Regions from separate parts of the Neptuniibacter sp. QD37_11 genome, predicted to be linked through region 1. Evidence: predicted binding sites of a transcription regulator. Region 1 holds the regulator's gene; the other holds the start of a gene.
What was found. Region 1 encodes FliA, which starts transcription of late flagellar genes. Its sites were predicted from a motif close to CTAAAGTTNNNNNNNNNNCNGCCGATA; they were not measured.
Positions count from the first base shown of each region.

Region 1 (8,014 bases):
AATGTGACCTGAGCTCCCTCATGAGTTAGTGAAGAGAGCATCAGTATATTGGTCGGGCATTCCCGCATGATCACTCTGACTGCTTCGATACCATTCATTTGCGGCATCTCCACATCCATCGTGATCAAGTCAGGTTTCAGTTTCTTGGCCTGCTCAACGCCTTCCTTACCGTTTTGAGCAGAGCCAACCACTTCTATTCGACTATCTCCTGAGAGCAAGTCAGTGATACGGTGTCTAAAGAAACCAGAATCATCTACCACCAGTACCTTAACAGACATCTTTATTTGCTCTCATTCAGGTACATCAAGAAGCGTGATATTTAAGCAAGTTAGGGATATCAATAATCAATGCGATACGACCATCACCTGTAATTGTTGCACCAGACAAACCTGGCGTGCCATGTAGGATCGTACCTAGAGGTTTAATTACAACCTCTTCTTGACCTACAAGCTGATCAACTACAAATCCTACTCGCTGAGTACCGACAGTAACAATAACCACATGGCCTTGCTCCGGCAGATCAGCACCTTGTTGGCCATCGATCAACCAACGTTTAAGGTGGAATAGCGGTAATGCTTGGTCTCGAACAATGATCACTTGCTGACCATCAACGATATTGGTCTTAGTCAAATCAAGGTTGAAGATTTCGTTAACATTTACCAATGGCAATGCAAACGCTTGATCTTCCAAAATAACCATCAGCGTTGGCATGATTGCCAATGTTAGAGGTACCTGAATCGCAATACGCGAACCTTGACCGATTACAGAATCAATATTCAACGTACCGTTTAGCTGGGTAATTTTTGTCTTAACAACATCCATACCCACGCCACGACCAGAAACATCAGAAATTTCTTTCTTAGTTGAGAAGCCCGCAGCAAAGATCAAGTTGAAACATTCTTGTTCAGTAAGACGACGAGCCGCTTCAGCATCCATCATGCCTCGCTCAATAGCCAGATTACGCAGTTTTTCTGCGTCCATACCAGCACCGTCATCTTGAATAACCAATAGGATGTGGTCACCTTCCTGCTCAGCAGAAAGTAATACATGACCTTCTCTTGGCTTACCCGCAGCTTCACGCACATCAGGTGATTCAATACCGTGGTCCACGGCATTACGAACCAAGTGAATCAAAGGATCAGCAAGTGCTTCGACCAAGTTTTTATCTAAATCAGTATCTTCACCACGAAGCTCTAGGCGAATCTCTTTTTTCAAGTTACGTGATAGGTCACGAATCAAACGCGGGAAGCGACCAAAAACCTTCTTAACAGGCTGCATTCGCGTTTTCATAACTGACATTTGTAAGTCAGCCGTAACCATATCTAGCGTACCTAACGCCTTCGCCATCTCTTCGTCTTCACGGGTTACACCAAGACGAACCAAACGGTTTCGAACCAATACCAGCTCACCCACCATGTTCATGATTTTGTCTAGCAAACGTGTATCTACACGAACATTGCTTTCAGGCTGAGGCTTAGCTTGCTGATGCGCAGCTTTAACCGCGGCAGCTGCAGCACTTTCACGTTTTTCAGGCTCAGGAGCAGTTGGCGCAGGAGCAGGTGTAGCAACAGGAGCTGGCACAGCTGGTGCGGGAGCAGGTTCTGGCGCACTAACGGACGCAGCCGCTGGTGCCGATGCCGGTGCCGGTTTTTCTGCAAACGCACCTTTGCCTTGAGATTGCAGCTCATCCAGCAATGCTTCAAATTCATCTTCTGTGATCAGATCACCACCAGCAGGTTCTGGTTCTACAGCAGGCGCTTTTGAACCACCCTCTGAACCAGGCCCCTTACCTTGGCCATGAAGTTCATCGAGCAATGATTCGAATTCATCTTCAGTGATAAGGCCGTCATCCGCCGCATTCTCTTCGGTAGGAGCCGGACCTCCTAGATCATCTAACAGCATATCGAATTCATCTGAACTCTGATCTGCATTACTTGCTACAGGCTCAGGAACTGGCGCAGCTGGAGCGGGCTCTGGCGCCACCGGAGCAGGTGCAGCTTCAGCGGGTACTGGAGCACCGCCACTTGCAAAAGCAATTAGAGCCTTAATAAGTTGTGGATCCGCATTTTCTGGCTCTTGACCGCCCCTTACGGCATCAAACATCACGTTTACAGTATCAAGTGCCTGCAGTACTACATCCATCAGTTCTGGCGAAACTTTGATTTCGCCATTTCTCAACATATCAAAGAGATTTTCTGCGTTATGGCAACAATCAACCATAGGTTCAAGTTGCAAGAAACCTGCACCACCTTTTACGGTATGAAAGCCACGAAATATTGCGTTGAGCAGATCACTGTCATCTGGACGCTGCTCCAGATCAACTAACTGTTCAGATAATTGCTCAAGGATTTCACCTGCTTCGACAAGAAAATCCTCAAGAATCTCCTGATCCACATCCAAACTCATACGGCGCTCCTCTTAAAAACCCAGACTGGAAAGCAGGTCATCAACTTCATCTTGGTTACTGACTACATCAGCACTATCTTTGTTGACCTGCGGCCCCTCAGCCTGAATAGGATTCTTTTTATTATCCTGCTTGTCATCTTCTGGTGCGGTTTGCACCTCGATGCCCGACAATTTTTCAACCTGAGCAGCCATTTCCATCAAACCAACAAGGTGTGTTTCTACATTTGTCACCAAGTTAATAACACGACGGATTAGCTGCCCTGTAATGTCCTGATAGCTCTGAGACACCACAATATCAGTCAACTCTGACCGCAAAGTTTCAATTGTCTTTTCAGATTCTTCTTTTACTGCACATGTACGGTCATAGACGCCGTTCAAATTGTCGTGTTCTTTTTCTAACTGACCAACTAGCGACAATAGGTCTTTAAACCGTTCACTCTGTGAATCTAAACGATCAACCAAACCCAGCGCCTTATCGACACGGTCCATGGTTTCATGTGCATTTTTTTCGGTAACTTCAATTACATAATTGAGACGATCAGCTGCATCCGCATCTTTAGGAGCTGCTTCATCATCCAATTCCAAGCTAGTACCTAGCTCTGAAGAAAAGGCTTTAATCGCTTCATGCAGGCCACGTGTCAGATGACCCACTTCACTAAAGAAGGTCTTATGTCTGAATTCATGGAGTTCTTGGATCAGATCCATGGCTTCAGAGAGATTCCCTTCATTCAGGACGGAAACCAATTCCTGAGCCTTCAACTGCAATTCCATTTCGAAGCGCCCTACACCTTTATCTGTTCCTGCAATCATTACAACGGACCCTATTTCTTATCCTAGGCGTTCAAAGATCTTATCAATCTTTTCTTTCAGCACTGCTGCAGTAAATGGCTTAACTACATAACCGTTTACCCCTGCTTGCGCCGCCGCAATAATCTGCTCTTTCTTAGCTTCTGCTGTAACCATAAGCACTGGCATGTGAGCTAAGTTAGGATCAGAACGAACCTCTTTTAAAAGATCGATACCGGTCATTCCTGGCATATTCCAATCTGTGACCAGAAAATCAATTCCCCCTTGCTTAAGGATCGGCAGTGCAGTCTGACCATCATCCGCTTCCTGAACATTTGTCATGCCCAGATCGCGCAATAGGTTTTTAATAATTCGTCTCATTGTGGAGAAATCATCCACTACAAGAATTTTCATGTCTTTATTCAAGACGGCCTCCTGTTAGAACTACGCAACTTGTTGAGTCTACACTTAATTACCGCAATTACGTTGAGTCTGGTCAACCCTTTTTATTGCCAATCACTTAGTCGCGAACGCAACCTTAACGCTGCTTGACTGTGGATCTGACTAACTCGAGACTCACTTACACCTAAAACTTGACCAATTTCTTTTAAATTGAGCTCTTCATCATAATAGAGCGCTAACACCAACTTTTCCCGTTCTGGTAAGTTATTTATAGCTGCACTTAGCGCTTTTAAAAATGCTTCTCGCTCAAAATTTTGATTTGGACCGGGATCATCGTTAGCAAAAGACTCCCCTGGACCTTCATGTTGAGGATTGATCATCTCCTCGAAACTAAAGAGTCTGCTATCCAAACTATCCTTAAGCAAATTATGGTAATCAGCAACACTAATCCCCATCTCTTTAGCCACTTCTGAATCTGTTGCATCGCGTCCTGTTCGAGCTTCTATCTGCTGAATAGCTTCTGTTACGCGACGACTATTTCGATGTACCGAACGCGGCGTCCAATCACCACGGCGTACTTCATCAATGATGGAGCCACGAATGCGGATCCCTGCATAAGTTTCAAAGCTCGCTCCTTTTGAAGCATCGTATTTACTTGCGGCTTCAAGTAAACCGATCATGCCTGCTTGTATAAGATCATCCAGCATTACAGTCGCAGGCAAGCGAGCAAGCAAGTGATGTGCAATACGTTTAACTAGCGGCGCATACTGCTCAATTAGCTCTTCACTCGTTTGTAATTGCAGCTGGTTGTACATACCGCCTCTTTGCTAGTCCGAAGGGCGAACTCCTTGAACGAGCCGCTCAACAAAAAACTCTAAATGACCTCGGGGCACAGTTTGAACCGGCCACCCATTTACTTTATTCGCTAATTGACGATATGCCAAGGAGACTTTGCTCTTTGGAAACGCTTTTAAAACAGCCACTTGACGTTGAACCGCCTTACGAACATTTTCATCATAAGGTATTGATCCTACATATTGAAGGGTCACGTCAAGAAACCTATCAGTAACTGTTAATAACTTCCCAAACATATTACGTCCTTCCTGCTCACTTCGAACCATATTGGCCAGAACGCGGAAGCGGGTCATCCTATAATCCCGATTTAACAGTTTAATTAAAGCATAAGCATCGGTAATTGAGGTGGGTTCATCACAAACAACTACTAAAACTTCTTGTGCGGCTTTAACAAAGCTCACGACCGAATCAGAAATACCTGCTGCCGTATCAATGATCAGAACATCGGTATCATCAGCCACTTCATTAAAAGCATGTATTAATTCTGCATGCTCATGCGGTGACAATGCTGTCATCTCTTGTGTACCAGATGAAGCCGGTACAATTTTTAGATGCTCGCCTACGTCCAGCATAATATCCTTTAGGCCACATTCACCATTCAGAACATCAGCAATATTCTTTTTCGGACGCAAACCTAACATCACATCGACGTTTGCTAAACCTAAATCAGCATCCATCAAGATAGATTTATGACCTAGATCACCTAAAGCTAACGCCAAATTCACCGAGACGTTAGTTTTCCCAACGCCGCCTTTACCACCGGTTACCGCAATTACTTTAACGGGTTTATGTTGATTCATTATTAATTCCCACCATTAACCCGTTTTATAGATTGAATCGAGCGCAGACATTTTCTTTTCTGCTTCTATAGCTCGTTGAGCCGTTATGACAGCTCGACTAACCAACTCATGTTTTTTGGCAATATCAATATCATCAGGGATACGCTGTCCATCGGTAACGTAGGAAACAGGCAAACGCTTTTCGACGATCAAAGAAATAGCTTCACCTAAGCTACCCGATTCATCCATCTTACTCAGCACACAACCATTCAAGCCTAACCCCTGATAAGCATTGAATGCCTGTTCAACAACCCTGCGTTGACTGCTGCAAGAAACGACCAATAGCTTCTTAAGACGCAAACTTACACCCTCCAGCATGGCCAATTGAGCCTCACTATGCGGCTCATTTGCATTCAATCCGGCAGTATCTATCAGCACTAATCTCTTGTTTCGCAGAGAGTGCAAAACGTCATCCAAACTATTATTTTCATCAACAACTCGAACCGGAACGTCAAGAATTCGCCCAAAGGTTCTTAACTGTTCATGTGCCGCAATTCGATAGGTATCAGTCGTTACCAACGCCATACTTGAGCTACCGTATTTCAGTACATGACGCGCTGCAAGCTTACCAATGGTTGTAGTTTTTCCGACACCTGTTGGTCCGACAAAAGCGATCATTCCACCGCGTTCGATAAAATCTTCACCCATCACAGGGATCGCATCCGACAAGCGCGTCAGCGCATTTTTCCATGCTTTATCCGGCGCCAAACCTGATTCAACATGAGAAAGTAGATGCGTAGATAATTTCTCACTCACACCTAACAATTCAAATTTTTTCTGCAATGGAGATTTTGTAGGAGCAGACGCTTGCACATTACCTTGGGCTAAAACTTGCTGACTTAGTAGGTTTTTAAGCTGCGCAATTTCGTCCTGCATTGACTGAATAAGATGTTCGGCCCCTTCATTTGAAGGCGCAGCTGACATAGACAATTCACTTTGCAGATCTAAACCGAGCCCAGGATCATCAACAGCGGGCTGTTGCATAAAGTTCTGATGAGCCGTATTAGCTTTCTGTTTTTGCCTTTGTTTCAACGAAGCCAAAATTGTTCGCAGATCATCGTCTTGTTCTATCTGCTTATTAACCTGACCTGGAACGTCATAATTTTGACTTTCCTGCTTACCCTGAGCTTCCGCTATTTGCATTCGCGCCTTTTGTAGCTCGCCCTCTAAGTCTCGATTAGAAGCACCGCCACCTGTTAGCACGTCAATTTGGGACTGCCGTTTTTGCGTTTTCTTTTGTTTGCGAGAAAACTCTTGTTGAGCCGCCTCATAATCATTTTCATGAGCAGCCACAACTTCAACACCACCAGCGACACGATGATTAGACACAATAACTGCGTCCGGACCAATCTCATCCCTGACCCGCTGCATAGCCTGTCGCATATCTGGCGCAAAAAAGCGTTTTACTTTCATATCAATTCCTTATCGGCCACAACAAGCTGGGCTGAAGTACGTTTATGCCGCATTTTCACCTCCCACTGTCGAGACAATTGTGACCTTTTTATTTTCAGGAATTTCCTGATAGGAGAGCACATTAATTTGATGCTCGCCATACCTAACAAATTTAGCCATAAGCGGCCGCACTGGCGCCGCGACCAAAAGAACCGACGGTCTCCCCATCATTTCTTGCTGCGTTGCAGCCTCTGACAAAGAAGATTGCAACCTCTCAGCCATACCCGGCTCCAACACCAATCCATTATCCTGCCCCTGCTGAACAGAGTTCAATAAGAGCTGCTCCAATTGCGGAGCCAAAGTAATCACCGGAAGTTCCGACTCAGAACCATTAATGTTCTGAACTATCAATCGAGCCAAAGAGACCCTTACAGCAGCCGTTAAAGCCAATGGATCTTGTGTCCTATTAACCGCATCCGCCAACGACTCAGCAATCGTGCGAAAATCTTTTAACGGCACCTGCTCCATCAACAAATTCTGCAGCACCTTGAGAAGAATACTGAACGACAATTTAGCCGGAACCAATTCATCCACCAGCTTTGGAGAGCTCTTCGTAAGCATATCCAATAGCTGCTGAACCTCTTCATGCCCGAGTAATTCATGAGCATGGGACTGAAGCAACTGATTCATATGCGTCGCTACTACTGTGGAGGCATCGACCACCGTATAGCCCAGTGATTGCGCATGTTCTTTTTGTGATTGCTCAATCCAAATCGCATCCAAACCAAACGCTGGATCTTTTACTTCTACACCTTGCAACTTACCAAATACTTGACCTGGGTTAATAGCCAGTTCACGGTCTGGGTATACTTCTGACTCACCTACAACCACGCCCATTAAAGTAATGCGATAAGCGCCGGGCAAGAGATCCAAATTGTCTCGAATATGCACCGACGGCACCAGAAAACCTAAGTCCTGCGACAGTTTTTTCCTCACACCTTTGATGCGGCTCAACAACTGCCCACCCTGCATTTTGTCAACCATTGGGATCAAGCGGTAACCCACCTCAAGGCCAACCATATCGACCGGCATCACATCATCCCAATCAAGCTCTCGCTTCTCTGACTCGTCCTCTTCAGACATTTCAGCTTCTTGCTGCGCCTGCTCCTCTTGTACAGCCTCTTTCTCAACTTGTTTTTTGTGAATCCACCAAGCACCACCACCTGCCAGAATAGCCAACGACAAGAAAGCAAAATGCGGCATTCCCGGGATAATACCCATAATTGTCAGAATACCTGCAGCAACCGCCAAAGCCTTTGGCGATGCAAACATCT
Region 1 covers NZ_CP180552.1:597,922-605,935, reverse strand. The annotation lists gene ACMXYT_RS02580 (protein-glutamate methylesterase/protein-glutamine glutaminase) at 1-278, opposite strand, end outside; gene ACMXYT_RS02575 (chemotaxis protein CheA) at 304-2,406, opposite strand; gene ACMXYT_RS02570 (protein phosphatase CheZ) at 2,419-3,216, opposite strand; gene cheY (chemotaxis response regulator CheY) at 3,235-3,618, opposite strand; gene ACMXYT_RS02560 (RNA polymerase sigma factor FliA) at 3,699-4,409, opposite strand; gene ACMXYT_RS02555 (MinD/ParA family protein) at 4,422-5,249, opposite strand; gene flhF (flagellar biosynthesis protein FlhF) at 5,265-6,701, opposite strand; gene flhA (flagellar biosynthesis protein FlhA) at 6,744-8,014, opposite strand, start outside.

Region 2 (8,014 bases), 1.4 Mb from region 1:
ATATCATTTTCAGCATTACAGTGAGGGCATTCTTTAAATCGAAAGCGAAAATCACACTGCTCTGAAGGCGTGTCACTTTCGTCGCTTTCAAGCAGACCTTTGCAGCGTCGGCCATGATGCTCAATTACTTTGCCATCGCTGTCTGTTTTACCCCAAAAGATATTGGCAAAGCCACAGGAAGGGCAAAATACTTGTACCGGTTCGGAATCCGGGGAAGGACGTTTTTCACCCACTTCCGGATGATGCAGGTTATAGTTATTGCCTGCGTAGTCGATGACTAAGCAATCTTTCTTTCCAGGGGCGAGCCTCAGACCGCGCCCAACAATCTGTTGATACAGGCTAACAGATTCGGTGGGCCTTAAAATTGCAATTAAATCGACATGGGGAGCATCAAATCCTGTCGTAAGAACGGATACGTTAACCAGATACTTTATTTTCTTAAGCTTGAAGTCACTGATCAAGCGGTCTCTATCTTCGCTGGTGGAGGAACCAGTGATCAAAGCGGTTTGATCTTCGGGAAGGTAAGTGCTGATCTCTTTGGCGTGATCAACTGTTGCTGCAAAGATCATCACGCCTTGGCGATCTTGAGCACGTTCAATTATTTGTTCAATGATCGCCCTAGTGACGCGATTGTATTTTGTTAGTAGATTATTGATATCTTTTTCAGCATAAGTGCCAAATGCAGTTTGATCTAAGGCTGAAAAGTCATATTGCGCGATTGCTGCATCTTCCATTTCTGGAGGAGTTAAGTAGTTACGGCTAATCATGTAACTGAGCGGGAGTTCGTAGATGCAGTTACGAAATGGTTTTTCCTGCTCGCTTCTAACAAAACCACGATAATGCTGCTGATAGATCCAGCCCATCCCCATTCTGTAAGGCGTAGCTGTTAACCCAAGCACTTTTAGGTTGGGATTGATCTCTTGGAGTTTGCTGATGATTCGTCCGTATTGGCTATCTTCGTCGTCATTAATGCGGTGGCACTCGTCGACGATCAGTAACGAATATTCGTTATTAAAAAGATCAATATTCGCTGCTACAGATTGCACACTGGCAAACGTAACCTGTTTTTCGATCTCTTTGCGATTCAAGCCCGCTGCAAAAATACCACCTTCTAAACCATAGCCTTCATACTTAGCGTGATTTTGCTCAACCAACTCTTTGACATGAGCTAGCACCATAATTTTTTTACGTGCTAAGCGAGCAAGCTCTGCTATAACAAGGCTTTTGCCGGCGCCCGTTGGTAGTACGATAACAGCAGGATCGTTTGATTTGCGAAAGTGATTTAATGTCGCATCAACGGCTTCTTGTTGATAGGGGCGTAGGGAAAAGGAGTTGGCCATTGTCATTAAAGATCAATAATAGATGGAAGAATAATACTCTAAGTATTTATAAAAAACCTAAAGATAAAAAAACCGGCCTAAGTAGGCCGGTTTAAAGTATCGCAGCGATTAAGAAGGGGGGTTAATCGTCTGCGTCGTCCTGATCAAACCGGGTCATAAGGTCACGCAAAAGACCGAAGTTATCATCCAGTTTGCTCTGGGATTCTTCATCAGCATCTTTGTAGCGGATATCTTGATGAATCAAGCTGTCCAATAGATCTACCCCGAATAATGAACTGTCTTCTAAGAATGCCATGGCTGGGTTAGCAACCAAATTATCGAAGTTGTTCATCATCTGGCCTAAGTGGCGGCCATTATTGCCTAATGGGTTATCTAGTTGTTGCACTTGCTCATAAGCAGCTACCGCTGAGTAACTTGCTGATTGAGTCATAGTTACATTCAAGTTCATCAACTCGGATTTGTCCATTTCAAATTCAGCTGCTTGTTCAAAAGCGTCTTGAACATCACCGCTGAAGAAGTCTTCGGCAATAAGATTGATATCCTGAATTAGGGTTGTCAGCGCGTCTAACTCGTCTTCGTTTAGATCACCCTCAACACTAAAGCTATAGCTACTGCTGGCGGTACGCTCAAGGCCGAAAGATACAGCGCTACTGTTACCGTCAGAGTAGGCGCCTAAAGAGGCTGTTTGACTTGCTTCACTGTTGAAACGAATTGAAACTTTGTCTCCTTCCTGGGTCATGACATCAAGGGAGAAAGACTCAGCTTTTGAATAACGTTCAGCAGCAGAGATAGAAGTCTGGCGTGTGGACGCTGTTTCGTTGGTAGGCGCAAGGCCGGCCAGCGCTTCGAACGTCAGATCTTTGGTTTGCTCGATTGTTGCGGAGATATCAGGGGTTAACATATTGAGATCTTCTAGAATCTCAGTTGCTTCTTTAAAGCCTTTTTCTACACCTGAAACGGCCGCTTTATACATACGATCTAGGTCAGCATCAGACGCTCCGCGGGCACGGGCTTGTTCAAGGCCTTGTGCTACAAAGTCGGAGATACGTGATGCAACTTTTTCCGGAGAGTAATCATTAGCGTCGAGACTTTTCATCTCTGATGCACTCATACCCGGAATGTTTTCTGCTAGTTTGGCTACTAACTTATCTGCCGCAGATGCAGAACGACCGTTGCTATCTTTACCATCAGCAAACCCGCCCGTAACCAGTGTTTCCTGGCGAACCTGAGAGTAGGCTGCTTGGCTGCTTAATAGAACTTGCACGGTGTTTTCCTCCACAGACAAAAAAGGATCAAATGATCCCATTGTTTTAGTTGTACTACTAAATATAAGAGGGTTATCGACGTTTTGTTGAGAGACTTTAATAAAAAGCGTAACTAATGAAATTGTTTCATCTAAAGGTTAGAGGGAAAAAGTAAAAACTACTTCCCATCTAGGATGATCGATTCCGCGATTTCAATCTTATCATTCGGCCCTTGAAGGATGATGATATCTCCCTGCTGTATATGTGTATCGCCACTTGGGCTGTGTTCAGATTGATCACCACGACGGATCATTGCCACAGAGACTTGGTGCTTTGATAAAGGAATATCTCGCAGAGTTTTACCAATCGACTTGCAGTTATTTTCAATTTGAACGGGATGCAGTATCTCTTTCATACGGCCTTTACTATCAATTTTTTCGGAATGCTGGCCGTGATAGTAGCCATGTAGAAGGTTGTACCTTTCTGCGCGTACTTGATTTATTTGTTGTTCAATTTGTTGATGGTTGATACCCAGCATAGACAGAACATGGGAAACCATCATTAAGCTGCCTTCCAAAGCTTCAGGAATAATTTCGGTGGCTCCAGCATTCTGAAATGCTTCGATCTGAGAATCATCCCGTGTTCTAACCAAAATAGGTAAAGTCGAGAAGCGGGTACGTATATGCTTAAGCGCTTGCATCGCTGTTTCGGCTTCGGGAAAACTAAGGATCAACATCCGCGCACGGTCAGCACCAACAGCGGCCATCACATCATCTCGTTTGGCATCACCAAAACAGATGTGTTCGCCTGCTGTAGCAGCTTCCATTACACGCACCGGATCATTATCTACGACAATGTATGGGATGTTTGCTTGGTCTAAGAAGCGCGCGATGATCTGACCCACACGGCCAAAGCCACAGATAATCACATGTTTATCTAAATTATGCGGATTTAGCTGGCTGGCATCAGGCAATTTCTGTTGTGGTGATTCAATCGGATCATCTTTGTGCAACCAACGGCTCAGGCTGTAAGTGTGGTTCATCAAAATCGGCGTGACGATCATGCTGATGATGATCGTAGACACAACAATAGTATTGATATCAGGCTCGATCAGATTATTACCTAAGGCTAAAGCCAATAAGGCAAAACCAAATTCACCGCCTTGGCTAAGGCTGAGGCCTGCTCTTAAGGCATTTGCCGGGTCTTTATGCAGTAGCGTACCGAGAAGAGTAATAATAAAAGTCTTTAACAGAATTAAGCTAACACTGAACAGGATAATCCAATACCAGCTGTCGATTAGAGCAGATAGATCTAATTGCATCCCGACAGAGACAAAGAACAGCCCTAAGAGTACATCTCTGAATGGGCGTATATCGGCTTCTAGTTGATATCTGTAACGACTCTCACCCAACATCATTCCTGCTAAGAATCCTCCGAGGGCCATAGATAAACCAGCAGCGTGCGTAATCCAAGCGGCTAAAAGGGCAGCCGCCAGTGTCGTCAAAACAAACACATCGCTGGAACCGCTGCGTGCTGATTCATGGAACAGCAATGGCATCACAATATGGCCAACCAGCAATAGGATTATGAGTAGTGTTGAGCCCTCAAGTAGCATCAATGCGACTTCGGCACTGTCTATCTCTGTTGCCGAACTACTGAGTGTCGGGACAACGATTAGGAAGAATACAGCCGCTAAGTCTTGGAAGATTAAAGTACCAACTGAAAGCTGGCCATGAGGGCTGTTGAGTTCGTCACGCTGAATCAGCTCGCGGCTTACAATCGCTGTAGATGATAGGGCGAGTGCACCGGCGATAACTAAAGAGGTGGTTTGCGGCAGGCCAAAAAGGTGGCAGATTGCCATCAAACAGGCAGCGGTGATAATGACCTGCAAACTGCCTAGACCGAATACAGCCTTGCGCATGGCAAACATACGCGAGACTGAGAACTCTAAGCCGAGCATAAAGAGTAAAAAGACAACCCCTAGTTCACTGAGTAGCTCAATGCTATGGGTGTCTTTGACGACCCCTAAACTATAGGGGCCAACAATAGCGCCAACACTTAAGTAGGCAAGGAGAGGCGGGAGTTTGATGCGCCGAAACAGGGTTGTGGCAACAACGGCACAACATAAAATGACCAAAAATTGCTCGAAAAAACCCTGTGACATGCGTATCCCTTACTACATGAAGACGCTGTTGATGTGCAGAATTACCACATCAGGTCGTCTGGAATCTTATAATCCGCGTACGGATCATCTTCTTCTGGTTCTTCTTCCGGTTGAACACGAATAACGTAATTAGGCAGACGTTGCTCAATTTTCTCTGCAAATTTATCCGGGATCAGGTAAAACTTTTCATCTAACGCAGCGATTGCTACTTGGCCGCGGAACAGTTGCCCTTGAATGAGCGAAGTTACATACATAGTTTTAACTTTATTATCGTATACAAAGTTGTAACTTACTTCGGCATCTTCGGGCAGCTCGATCTGTTGCTGTATGATCATCTGACGGCATTGCGCTTCAATCTCTTTGTTGCGGCGCTCTTCGTCTCGTTGACGATTCAGTTCACGATCATGCTCTTGCTTAGCTTTACGCTGTTCTTCTAGCGCCTGCTTTTTCTCTGCTTGCGTATCAACAACCTGCTGGCCGGATTTGCGTGCCTTTTTGGCTTTTTTGTTTTGCTTACGCTTTTCAGTATCTGCTTGCTTCGCTTTTTTCTGGTCAACCAGTCCCATATTTAGCAACTGATCTTTAAGTGAACCTGCCATAACTTACTCGTAATACTCCTGTTGGTTATTATTGGAACTATAACAAAAGTTCACGCTACTATTTAAAAAATAACGGAAAATAGGACAAATCTATTAGGAATATCACTTGTTCACCTATGGGCTAAAGCGTACCCTGCACCTGCAATTATTTTATAGCTGGATTTTTTATGTCTGAACATGATCTAACACACCCTTTTGAGCGGTTAACGCCATCATTCTTGATGGATGCGGTTGAGAGTCAAGGGCATTGGTGTGACGGTCGTACGTTTCCTCTGAATAGTTACGAGAACCGTGTTTATCAGGTGGGCATAGAAGATCAAGAGCCGATGATTGCCAAGTTCTATCGCCCTCAACGTTGGAGTCGAGAGCAGATTCTAGAAGAGCATGAGTTTAGTTTCGATTTAGCGGAGCAATCTCTGCCTGCTGTGACCCCTTGGTGTAATGAAAAGGGGGAAACCCTGTTTGATTATGAAGGGTTTATGTTCGCTTTGTTTCCTCGCAGAGGAGGGCATGCTCCTGAACTCGATAACCTTGATAATCTTTTTACGCTAGGCCGTTTATTGGGCCGTATGCATCTGGTGGGCGCTTCGAAAAAATTTGATCACCGACCGACTTTGACCAGTCAGACATTTGGCCATGACAGTGTTGCATTCTTAAGTGATCGGTTTATTCCGGCAGAGCTTAAACCAGCTTACGATTCCGTTGCTAGAGATCTTCTTCAGGGTGTTGATGAGATCTTAAAAGCGTGTGGTGAGATAGAACATATTCGTGTTCATGGTGATTGTCATTCAGGCAATATGCTATGGCGTGATGATGCCCCTCATTTTGTTGATTTTGATGATGCTCGTATGGCACCTGCGATGCAGGATATTTGGATGCTGCTCTCTGGTGATCGACATGAACAGACGCAACAGTTGTCTGAAATAGTCGATGGCTACAACGAGTTTTACGATTTTAAACTCAAAGAGCTACGTTTGATCGAAGTCCTCCGAAGTTTACGAATTATGCATTACAGTGCATGGCTTGGCCGCCGCTGGGAAGATCCAGCATTCCCTTATAGCTTTGGTTGGTTTAATACCGAGCGTTACTGGGGTGAGCATATTCTTCAACTACGTGAGCAATTGGCGTTACTAAATGAAGAGCCTTTAAAGATTCTCTAAGCTTAATTTTGAGTAGGATATTAAAGCTGCTTGGTCGCTATAACTATATTTCGACCACGATCTTTAGCTAAGAAGAGGGCATCGTCAGCACCGCTGACTAGCTGGTCATAATTAGTGTAGTTAGAATCCAAGGTGGCGCAGCCTAGGCTTGCTGAAAGCGTATGATATGCGCCACGTAGTTTTATTTTGGTATTCAGCGCCTTTCTAATTCTTTCTGCACAAATTTGAGTGTCAGCCTCGTCGCTATGAGGCAACAAAACAATAAACTCTTCACCTCCGTAACGTGCTGCAATATCTCCCACTCTTAAGGTTGATTCTATTATTTTGGCCGACTTCTGAAGCACATAATCTCCCGCTTGATGTCCATAGTTATCGTTAATCTGCTTAAAAAAATCTAAGTCGATCATGATGATCGATAAGGGTAGTTGATATCTTTGTGCTCGTTGTATTTCTGTATCTGCAAGTTCTCTGAAATGTTGCCTATTAAAGAGTGATGTAAGGGGATCACTAATTGAGCGTTGATAGGTTTTATTGAGTAGGCTACATGTAAACCCGCTTAGTAAGCCGAGAATCAGAGAGCCAAGGGCTGCCCAGCCGGTTAAATATGGCATCGGTATGTCATGGACATGGTCATCATTATCGAGTCGTGCCGACAGTTGCCAAAAACCACCAGGGACTTCTATGAAACTACTAAGATACTCCTCTTCGAATACTGAAGAGGAACCAAAGAATACATCTCCTTGCTTGCCTTTTGCATCACTTCCGCGAATAGCGTAGGTAGCCAGCTCATCGCTTAGAGCTAGCCCCGTCTCTTTGAATATCCTATCTAAATCTATGATTATTGTGATGAAACCCCAGAACTTAGTTTCAGTGCCTTCACGGTTGTAAAGGGGTTGTCTAGCAATAACACCTCGTCCGCCTTGAACTAGATCTAGTGGGCCGGCCATGATCATCTCTTTCATCGCTATGGATCGCTCCACCACTTCTTTTTGTTCAGGGATTTTTCGTAGGTCCAATCCAAGCACTTTATTGCCATCAATGATGGGATAAATATGCTTAACGATTGCATCGGGAGCCAATTGAGCTTGTCGAATGGTTGTTCTAGTGGACAAAAATCGTGTGGTTAAAATCTGAAAGTCGTTCTCATCTATATCGTTTTGTAGCAGAAGCAGTGATTCCAAAGCTTCGATAATGATAAGGTTGTCATCCAGCGCGAGCTGTATGCGCGAAGTGAGATAATTGATTCTAGCTTCAACCTGCGCTTTATCTTGTTGATCATGGATATTGTGATCTAAGTTAACCAGCCATCCAGTCGTGACAAATGCACATGCGGTGACGATTAGGCCGACCAGCCAAGGTAAACAAAATCGAAGTGTAAATTTCTGCATGTTCTGAACACACCACTGCAAATTTCGGTGAATATACATAAGCGTAGCTGTTTTTTCTGGAATGACAGGAGTGTTTAGATTACTCTTGGACTGTTTTTATATACAGTGTTTTAGTATGC
Region 2 covers NZ_CP180552.1:1,993,978-2,001,991, reverse strand. The annotation lists gene ACMXYT_RS09160 (DEAD/DEAH box helicase) at 1-1,340, opposite strand, end outside; gene ACMXYT_RS09155 (DUF5610 domain-containing protein) at 1,462-2,604, opposite strand; gene ACMXYT_RS09150 (cation:proton antiporter) at 2,763-4,748, opposite strand; gene ACMXYT_RS09145 (DUF2058 domain-containing protein) at 4,790-5,347, opposite strand; gene ACMXYT_RS09140 (serine/threonine protein kinase) at 5,515-6,507, shown strand; gene ACMXYT_RS09135 (diguanylate cyclase) at 6,528-7,895, opposite strand; gene ACMXYT_RS09130 (DNA topoisomerase III) at 8,011-8,014, shown strand, end outside.
Region 2: a site for FliA is predicted at 2,679-2,705, ahead of ACMXYT_RS09155 (DUF5610 domain-containing protein). Genes of this name have one in related genera too.